Regions from separate parts of the Thermomonospora cellulosilytica genome, predicted to be linked through region 2. Evidence: riboswitches for the same ligand, from Rfam matches in the RefSeq annotation. Region 2 holds a riboswitch; each other region holds the start of a gene.
The links. A riboswitch is a leader RNA that binds a small molecule or an ion and turns the genes downstream of it on or off. The one in region 2 is predicted to bind cyclic di-AMP.
Positions count from the first base shown of each region.

Region 1 (3,265 bases), 120 kb from region 2:
GGCGCCCGGCTCGTCGACGGCTCCGGGACCCCGGTGCGCCTGCGCGGCGTCGGGCTCGGCGGCTGGCTCAACATGGAGAACTTCATCACCGGCTATCCGGCCAACGAGACGTTGATGCGCCGGACGGTGCGCCAGGTGCTGGGGGAGGAGCGCTACCACCGCTTCTTCGACCGGCTGCTGACGGTGTTCTTCGACGAGGCGGACGCGGCGTTCCTGGCCTCGCTGGGGCTGAACTGCGTGCGGATCCCGCTGAACTACCGGCACTTCGAGGACGACCGGGCGCCGTTCGAGATCCTCGAGGAGGGGTTCGCGCACCTGGACCGGGTGATCGACCTGTGCGCCCGGCACGGCATCTACACGGTGCTGGACCTGCACGCCGCGCCCGGCTGCCAGAACCACCACTGGCACAGCGACAACCCCACCCACCTGCCGGCGTTCTGGGAGCACCGGCACTTCCAGGACCGGCTGGTCAACCTGTGGCGGGTGATGGCCGAACGGTACGCCGACAACCCGTGGGTGGCCGGGCACAACCTGTTGAACGAGCCCGCCGACCCGACCGGGGAGATCATCGGGCCGTTCTACGCCCGGCTGGTGCAGGCCGTCCGCGAGGTGGACCCGCGGCACGTCATCTTCCTGGACGGCAACACCTACTCGACCCGGTTCGACATGTTCGGGGACCCGTGGGAGAACACCGTCTACACCTGCCACGACTATGCGCTGGCGGGGTTCGTGTACGGCGGGCCGTACCCGGGTTACACCGAGGGCGTGTGGGTGGACCGCGACCAGTTGGAGCGCAAGTTCCTGGAGCGGTCCGAGTACCAGCGCCGCACCGGGACGCCGATCTGGGTGGGCGAGTTCGGCCCGGTCTACACCGGCGACCCCGAGCGGGACGAGCAGCGGTACCAGATCCTGCGCGACCAGCTCGACATCTACGACGCCCACGAGGCGGGCTGGTCGCTGTGGACCTACAAGGACGTGGGGCTGCAGGGGCTGGTGCACATCGCGCCGGACAGCGCGTACGCGCGGCGGTTCGGCGACTTCATGGCGAAGAAGGCGCGGCTGGGCGCGGACCACTGGGGGTCGACCGATGAGGGCATCAGGCATGTGGTGGATCCGCTGCACGCGTTCATGGACGAGCAGTTCCCGGACTACGACCCCTATCCGTTCGGGCGCCGCAAGTACACCGAGGACCTGGTACGGCACATCCTGTTCTCGCAGCCGCTGACCGTGGAGTACGCCGAGCTGTTCCGCGGCCTGGACGACGGGGAGCTGGACGCGCTGGCCGACTCGTTCTCGTTCGCCGCGTGCGTGCGCCGCGAGCCGCTGGCCCGGATCCTGGCCGAGCGGTGCAGGCCGCAGGAGGCCGGTTCGTCCGGCGCGCTGCGCGCGGGCTGAGGCTCGGGGGACGGCCGGACCGGCGGGCCGCCGGTCCGGTCACCCGGGCTTCCGTGCGCTGGGCGACGCAGTCGCCACGCTGAGTGATTTTACCTTTGGGGCTCCTTGATCCAGGTTGTCCTATTTTTAATAGGTCTGTACCTTTCCGTGATACCGGTCCGTCGGTAACCGCCATCCCGGGCGGTGCGGATCGGACGCCGAGTCCCGGCGGCGCCGAACCCCTCACATCGCGCCGCGGGAGCCGGGGACCCACGCTTCCTGGGGTGAATCCGCCGTGCGCGGTAGGGCGACTCCTGGCCCGAACCCGTCAGCTAACCCGGTAGGCGGTCTCGAAGGAGAGCGCATGGATCCCATCGGGGAAAAGTTGCTCGACATCGCCAAGGCCGAGCTTGGCTACACGGAGAAATCGGGAGGGTACACAAAGTACGGCGACTGGTACGGCAAGAACGTCGACAACAGCTCCTACTTCGCCACCGCGCCCTGGTGCGACATGTTCCTGGCCTGGGCCGCCGACAAGGCCGGGGTGACCGAATGGGCGGGCCAGTTCGCCTACACGGTCTTCCACGCCCAGTGGTTCGCCCGTAAGGGCGCCTGGGGCACCGAGCCGGAGCCCGGCGCGATCGTCTTCTTCGACTGGTCGGGCACCAAGAGCATCGACAACATCGACCACGTGGGGATCGTCGAGAAGGTCGAGGGCGACCGGATCCACACCATCGAGGCCAACAGCGACGGCATCTACCTCAAGCGGCAGGTGCGTTCCCCCCAGAACATCGTGGGCTACGGCTACCCCGCCAAGGTGCACGTCCCCGGCCGTTCCGTCGAGGAGGTCATCGGCGGCGGCTCCCGCTCCGGCGACACCGCCGTCAAGTACCGGCCCAAGCACGCCGCCCCCGCCTCCGTCGAGCAGATCGGCGGCGACACCGGCGGCAGGCCCGTGCAGGGCGTCGGCGAGGCCCGGGACGGCCTCCTCCCGCCCGTCCCGGACGCACCGGTGTTCGCCGACGTCCTGACCGTCGCCGTCGCCGGCACCGTGGCGCTCGCCGTGGGCAGGAGCGTCCTGACCCGCCTCCCGGCCAGGCTCCCGGCGCTCTCCGCGCCGAAGCTCCCCACGAGTTCCCCGGTCCGGCTCCGCAAGCGCGGCCGCCACCACCGCGCCCCGGTGGAACTGCCCGCCGACCTCGCCCCCGCCGACCTCACCGCGGCCGACGCCCAGACCGTGGCGATGCCCCTGGTCAGCGCCGCCGTCGCGGCCGAGGCCGAGGACCGCGAGTTCTGGGGCCAGATCTCCCGGATGGACACCGAGGACCTGGAGTTCTGGGACTCGATCATCGCCGAGTCCGAACACGGCGCCGCCGTCCGCTGACCGGCTACCCGGCCGGGCCCTCTTCCCCGTCAGGCCCGGCCGGGTCAGCCTTCGAACGCCTCGAAGGCCCGCGACCGGGAACCGCTCGGCGGCGTGCACGACTGTGCCGGGAGACAACACGCCGACCGTCCTGGTTGCGAACTTCCATAAAGCAGGCCGCCCCACAGGCCCTCATCGCCGCCCGCCGGCCCGCCCGTGCCAGACTGAACGCCGTTCGGCGACGACGAGGAGGGCGTCATGGCGGTCGATCCCACGGGCAAGGACCTCAAGCGGCTCATGGACGAGGACCCCGGCGGTCCGGTGGTCATGCTCAACCTGCTGCGCTTCGCCCCCGGCGGCCAGGACTCCTACATGGAGTACACCCGCCGCACCGCCCCGTTCCTCAAGAAGTACGGCGGCGAGCTGCTGTACGCCGGGCAGGGCTCCACCGCCCTGGTGGCCGAGGAGGGACAGGCGTGGGACGCGGTGCTGGTGGTCCGTTATCCCAGCCGCGAGGCGTTCAGCCGC
Region 1 is NZ_JACJII010000001.1:481,705-484,969, reverse strand. Features, by position in the region: gene HNR21_RS02345 (glycoside hydrolase family 5 protein) at 1-1,395, shown strand, start outside; cyclic di-AMP (ydaO/yuaA leader) riboswitch at 1,597-1,736, shown strand; gene HNR21_RS02340 (CHAP domain-containing protein) at 1,739-2,758, shown strand; gene HNR21_RS02335 (DUF1330 domain-containing protein) at 2,996-3,265, shown strand, end outside.
Region 1: another riboswitch for cyclic di-AMP. It lies ahead of HNR21_RS02340 (CHAP domain-containing protein); the one in region 2 lies ahead of HNR21_RS01820 (C40 family peptidase).

Region 2 (3,265 bases):
CTATCGACACCAGCAGCAGCCCGTAGGCGAAGTACTCCCAGACCTTCACCGCAAGGATCAGGAACAGGAACAGGCCGAGCTGGTAGCCGATGTTGTTGACGGCCGCGCGCCAAACCGCCTGCGTCATCGTCATCGGCTCGCCGTCGTCGCGCACGACGCTCATCCCGAGCATCCGCTTGCCGAGCGTATGCCCCCACAACGCCAGCTGGACCGCCTCGTAGAGGAAAGGCAGCACCGCCAGCACCACGAACAGCGTGATGATGATCGGCCAGTTCCACACGCCGCCCTCGGTACGGGTATCGCTGCCGGGCGCGTCCAACCCGATCACGCCCCACGCGATCGGCAGCACGAGCGCGAATCCGAACACCGCCACGAGGGCGTTGTCCATCAGCCGGGCGCCCGCCCGCCGCACAATCGGCGCCAGCGGCAGGCCGCCCGCCGGAACGTGGTCATAACCGCCGTACCCGCCGCCGTGATGGGCCGGGGGCTGCCATTGCGTCTGCGGCGGCCGCTGCCACTGCCCCGGGGGGCTTCCGCCTTGCCAGTGCGGGTTGTAGGGCTGTCCCCCGCGGTACGGGTCGCTCATCGCTTCGGTCACTCCTCCAGGCGTAGCAGCATCCGGGTGTTGCCCAAGGTGTTCGGCTTGACGCGGTCGAGATCGAGGAACTCGGCCACGCCTTCGTCATAAGAACGCAGGAGTTCTTCGTACACCTCTGGCGACACCGGAGTGCCCAGAATCGGGCGGAAGCCGTGACGGCGGAAGAACTCCACTTCGAAGGTAAGGCAGAACACCCTCCGCACGCCGAGTTCCCGTGCGGTTTCCAGCAGCCGGGTCACGATCCGGTGCCCGATGCCGCGGCCGCCGCAGCGCTCGTCGACCGCGACGGAGCGGACCTCGGCGAGGTCCTCCCACATCACGTGCAGGGCACCGCAGCCGACGACGCCGAGCTCGCGGTCGTCGGCCACCCAGAACTCCTGCACGTCCTCGTAGAGGGTCACGGTCGACTTCCGCAGCGTCCGCCCGTCGCCGGCGTACCTGTCGATGAGCCGGCGGATCGCCGGGACGTCGGCCGTTCGCGCCCGCCTGATCGTGACCTCCACGAACAGGGGAGCGTATCGGTCCCGGCGGCCCGCCGTTGTGCCGGTGCCCCGCCGAGCTGGGTCTTCGGACGTTCCTGTTGGCAGGGTCGGCGGACTCCGTTAGTCTGCGACGCTGACATCAGCGCGTCCTGTGCTGAGACCGCCGAGTCCGTCGGGCGCCCCGATGCCCGGCGGAGCCGGGGACCCATCTGATGCCCCTGGGCAGGCAGGAGCGAACGCTCCGTCGGACCCAATGGAGGGTGCGCCCCTGGGGTGAGTCCGCTCCGGCGCCCGGCGCGCCGACCGCGGTAGGGCTCTCCTTGCCCGAACCCGTCAGCTAACCCGGTAGGCGGACCAGGAGAGGAGACCGAGTGGAGTCCATCCGCCCCGAACCCGATCCGCAGGGTCCCCCATCCGCCCCGCGGGACGCGGCCCGTCCGGCCGGGCGAGGAGGCAGACGCCCACCCCGCGCCGCCCGCGGCCGGTGGCGGACCACCGTGCTGGCCGGGCTGGCCGGGACCGTGCTGGCGGCCTCGGCGCTCGTCCCGGCGGGTCCGGCGCACGCCGAGCCGGAGCCCTCCACCAAGGAGCTCACCGACCAGGCGTTCAAGCTCGCCGACCGGCTCGAGCAGCTCACCGAGAAGTACAACGGGCTGAAGGTCCAGCTGTCGCAGGCGCGGCGGGCCGCCCAGGTGGCCGCCGCCAACGCCCGGCGGCAGGAGGAGGCGCTGGAGGAGATCCGCCAGAAGGTCAGCAGCCTGGCGGCCAGCAGCTACATGCAGAACGGCGTGGACCCGGCGGTGGCGATGATCAGCGGCGGCGACCCCCAGCGGGTGCTCGACCAGGCCGCCACCCTGCAGTACTTCTCCACCCAGGAGGGGGTGAAGGTGCAGGGGATGCTGCAGGCCATGCAGGCCGCCCAGCGGGCCCGCAAGTCGGCCGAGAACCGCGCCGCGCAGGTCGAGAAGCTGCGCGCGGATCTGGAACGGCAGCGCAAGGAAGTGACCGAGCTGTACGAGAAGGTCCGCGACCGGGTCGTCAAGCGGGACCCGAGCGCGCTGGCCAAGCTGCCGGTCGTGGGCACCGGGAAGGCCGCCCAGGCGCTGCGGTACGCGATGTCCAAGCTCGGCAAGCCGTACGTGTGGGGGGCCGAGGGGCCGAACGCGTTCGACTGCTCGGGCCTGACGATGTGGGCCTACAAGCAGGTGGGCATCAACCTGCCGCACTACACCGGCAGCCAGTGGAACGCCGGCACGCACATCTCCCGCAGCCAGTTGCAGCCCGGCGACCTGGTGTTCTTCCACTCCGACCTGCACCACATGGGGATGTACGTGGGGGACGGCAAGTTCATCCACGCCCCGCAGACCGGTGACGTGGTCAAGATCTCGTCGCTGGCGGGCCGCCCGTACGCGGGCGCGGTCCGGGTGGCCTGAAGCACTGTGGCCTGAAGCACTGCGGCGGGCGCACCCCGTCGTGCGCCCGCCCGGATCCCCCGTGACGCCGGCCCCGGGCTCCGTGCCCGGCGCCCGTCAGATCAGCTGCCTGCGGGCCGCCCACACGACGGCCTCGATGGGGGTGTTCACGTCCAGCCTGTCGCAGATGGTCCGCAACCGCCGCCGCAGCGTCCGTGCGCTCAGCTCGAGCCGGCGCGCCGCGACATCGGCGGTGACGCCGGTGGCGATCTGGGCGAGCAGCCGGATGTCGTCCTCGCTGAGGCGCGGTTCCTCGGTGCCACGACGTGCGAGTGTGGCCTGTTCCACTCCGTCCTCCCTCGTCCGTGGTGATGACCGCGGGGATGCGGACCCGGCTCGGTCCGGGTGCCGCACAGGTACGGGTAGGCCTTGGTCGGTACGCGCTGGTTGCGGGGTGAGGGAGTTGTCGACCGGCCCACAACAGCCGACTGGGTGCGCGTAATGTGCGGTTGTGGGAGAGCGGCGGCGCCGTTCTCCCGGCGGATCAGATGCATCGGAGCGTTCACCGGCTCCGATGTGGCCGAATTCGGCCGATGCCCCCGAGGTGTGGCGCGCGCGGGCGGCGTTGGGTAACCATTCAGGGAGAGGACCCCGCCGGGCCCGTGGCGCCCGCGGCGTGCGGGGAGGACCCGGGCCGGGAGCCGGCGTCCGCCGGGACCCGGGCCGGGTGGTGCCGTACGCGCCGGGGCGGAGGCGGTCGTGTCCGGAATGGG
Region 2 is NZ_JACJII010000001.1:360,202-363,466, forward strand. Features, by position in the region: gene HNR21_RS01810 (RDD family protein) at 1-586, opposite strand, end outside; gene HNR21_RS01815 (amino-acid N-acetyltransferase) at 595-1,101, opposite strand; cyclic di-AMP (ydaO/yuaA leader) riboswitch at 1,232-1,448, shown strand; gene HNR21_RS01820 (C40 family peptidase) at 1,452-2,513, shown strand; gene HNR21_RS01825 (LuxR family transcriptional regulator) at 2,610-2,840, opposite strand.

Region 3 (3,265 bases), 1.1 Mb from region 2:
CGGGCGTCCGTCGTGGACATCGGCCCACTCCTCTCCGCACACGGAACCGGCCGGTATCGGAACATGGGGCCGGTTCCTTCTTGTAACCGACAGCATCGTCAGTCACCATGAGGAGTCATGGAAGAAGGCACTTCGAAGTCCCCTGGTAACTGCTGTGGTACCGGCCCCGACCAGGAGGCCTTCCAGTGGGACACCCGTGAGGACTGCGAGGTCCGGCAGATCCTCGACCGGATCGCCGACAAGTGGTCGCTGCTGGTGATCGCCCTGCTGGACCGGCGTTCCCTGCGCTTCACCGAGCTGCGCCGCAAGATCGACGGGATCAGCCAGCGGATGCTCACCCGCACCCTCCGCCAGCTCGAACGCGACGGCCTGATCAGCCGCACCGTCCACCCCACCGTCCCGCCCCGGGTCGACTACGAGCTGACGCCCCTCGGCCGCACCCTGCACGCCACCATCCAGGCCCTGGTCACCTGGACCGAGGAGCACCAGAACGAGATCGCCGCCGCCCGCGCCGCCTACGACGCCCGCGAGGCCGCCGAACGGGAGGCCCAGCGCCGCGAGGCCGCCGAACGCGACGCCATCGCCCACCAGGCCCTGGCCGCCCTCCGCTGACCTTCCGCGCCGCGGAACGCGAAACGCCCCGGCCGGGCGAACCCGGCCGGGGCGTCGAAGACCAGCGGCTAGTGCTCAGAACACCGAGATGTGCACGTGGTCGTAGTGGTTCTGGGTGATGGAGCCGCGGTCGGACATGGTCTTCCAGCCGGGGCTGCGCAGGTCGTAGATCCGCTGCTTCCAGATGATGTACTTGATGCCCAGCCGCGAGGCGTTGTTGATGGCGTACTGGGCGACCGCGTCGCCGTGGGCCAGCCGGTCCGACGAGGGCATCCGGCCCGCGGTGCTCTCCATGAAGTCGCAGGCGCGCCCGGACCCGTGGTCCAGGGGGTCGCCGGGGCGGGTGCAGCCGATCATCGGGAAGGGGCCCAGCTCGGCCTCGATCTCGTTCTTGACCTTGATCATCCGGGGGGTCATCCCGCCCGCGCCGACCAGCGGGGACTCCGGCTTGTACTTCTTCAGCAGTTGCTTGACCCGCTCGCGCTGCTTGGAGATCTCCTCGATGTCGTTCTCCAGCTTCTTGATCTTGGCCTCGGCCTCCCTGCGGGCCTGGTCCTGCCGGCCGACCAGAACGGCGATCTCCCGGACCTTGGCGGCCTTCTGCTCGGACAGATGGCGGGCCAGCGAGGCGTTGCTGAGCAGCCGGTTGGGGTCGTCGCTGGCCAGGATCTGCACCGTCATGTCGACGCCGTTGCTCATGTACTGGGTGGCCGCCATCTCGGCCACCACCCGCCGCGCCTCCTCCAGGTCCTTGCCGAGGACCTGGGCCTTCTTCAGCGCGTTGTTGGCGTCGCGCCGGGCGTCGCGCAGCTGCTCGAGGTTGCCCCCGTACTCCTTCTCGAGCTTCTGCATCTCCCTGGTGAGCTGGCGGACCTTGGCCGCGCCCCCCGGCTCCGCGGCCATCGCCCCCGGCGAGGTGGAGGACGTCAGCAGGAACGCCCCGGCCGCCGCGGCGAGCGCCAGGGCCGTGCGCCGGAGTCCGCGCCGCGGCGCACGGGTGCCACGAGTGGAGTCAGGGGTCTCCACGTGCTCTCCTCTCTTGTTCGCCTACCGGGTTAGCTGACGGGTTCGGACCGGGAGGTCGGCCCTGTCGCGGCCGGACGGGCCGTGAGTTCACCCCGGATCTACGTTGGGTCCCCGGTTCCCGCGGCGGGCTGGCACCGCGGGATTAGGCTGCCGGCGTCCCTACGGCATGCCGACGGCCGGACGCCGCGGGCGTTCGGCCGGTGAGCGAACCGTATGACACCGAAGTGCACTTCGCCAAGATTAAACCCCTTGCGCAGCGGCAGTCGCTATGACCTCGATGACCGCTTATCGACCTGTGCTCTCACCTGTGGCCGGGCCATCCTACGTGAGAACGTTCACACCCCGCCCCGCGGCGGTGACGGCCCGTGTCAGCCCTTGGTCAGGTCCGCCCGGTAGCTGAGCGTGGTGCCGGTCCGGGCCCAGGCGTACTCCAGACGGCCGTTCGGCTTGCGGGTCACCACCACGTCCCCGGGGGTGACGGTCTTGCAGGGCGGCTGCGGCCTGAGCGTCATCTCCAGCCGGCTGCCGGTGCCGCGGGTCAGGGTGAGGGTGCACTGGCAGCCGCGCGGGTAGACGGCCCGCGCAACGGTCTCGCCCGCCTGGAAGGTGACCCGGATCTGGAACGACGCCCCCCGCCTGGAGTTGACCGCGGTGCCGCTCCAGGTCCCGGCGAACGCCTCGGGGATGCTGCTGACCGGCCGGTTGTCGGCGGCCTGCTGGGACGTCCCGGAGGCGCCGCCCGCCGGGCTGGAGTCGCGCAGCTGCGGCCACAGCACCAGGGCGATGATCACGATGCCCGCCAGCACCCCGACGGCCAGCGAGATCAGCACGCCGAGCGGCCGGTTGGCGCCCCCGCGACGCGGCGGCGCGGCGCTCGCCGGGGGGACCGGGGGCACCGGAGGGTACGCCGCCGTCGGGTCGGCGGCGGCCGGCTGCTGCCACGGGATCAGCGGCGGCTGCCCCGGCCGGTCGTCCGGACCCGGACCGCCGGGCTCGCCGGACGGGAACACCGGCGCGCCCAGCACGGCGGTCTCCCCCGGCCGGGGCGGCTGGGGCGGCGCGTACGGAGGGTCGGCGACCGTGGGCGGCGCGGGCTCCTCGGCGGCGGGCAGGGGCGGCGGGGCGGGCCGCGGCGGGCGTTCGGCGGCCAGCGACCGGGCCTCGGTGACCAGTGGCTCGGGCACGGTGGCGACGGACGGGCTCTCCTGCCCCAGCAGGCGGTCCAGCAACTGCCGGGCGGTCGGGCGGCGGGCCGGGTCCTTGGCCATCGCCTCCCGCACGATCCCGCGCAGCGGCTCCGGCAGCGGCGAGTAGTCCGGCTCGTCGTACAGGATCCGCTGGATCACCGCCTGCACCGTGTCGTCGCCGAACGGCATCCGCCCCGACGCGGCGAACAGCATCGTCGAGCCCCAGGCGAACACGTCGGCGGCCGGGCCCGCCTCGGTCCCGCTGAGCTGCTCCGGGGCCATGTAGGCGGGCGTGCCCGGCACCCCGCCCGCCAGGGTGAGCCCGCTGAGGTCCATGGCCCGGGCGATGCCGAAGTCGATCACCCGGGGGCCGTCGCTGCCGAGCAGCACGTTGGCGGGCTTGAAGTCGCGGTGCACCACCCCGGCCCGGTGGATGGCGG
Region 3 is NZ_JACJII010000001.1:1,467,962-1,471,226, reverse strand. Features, by position in the region: gene HNR21_RS07195 (MFS transporter) at 1-20, opposite strand, end outside; gene HNR21_RS07190 (winged helix-turn-helix transcriptional regulator) at 118-612, shown strand; gene HNR21_RS07185 (coiled-coil domain-containing protein) at 688-1,638, opposite strand; cyclic di-AMP (ydaO/yuaA leader) riboswitch at 1,642-1,782, opposite strand; gene HNR21_RS07180 (serine/threonine-protein kinase) at 2,007-3,265, opposite strand, start outside.
Region 3: another riboswitch for cyclic di-AMP. It lies ahead of HNR21_RS07185 (coiled-coil domain-containing protein); the one in region 2 lies ahead of HNR21_RS01820 (C40 family peptidase).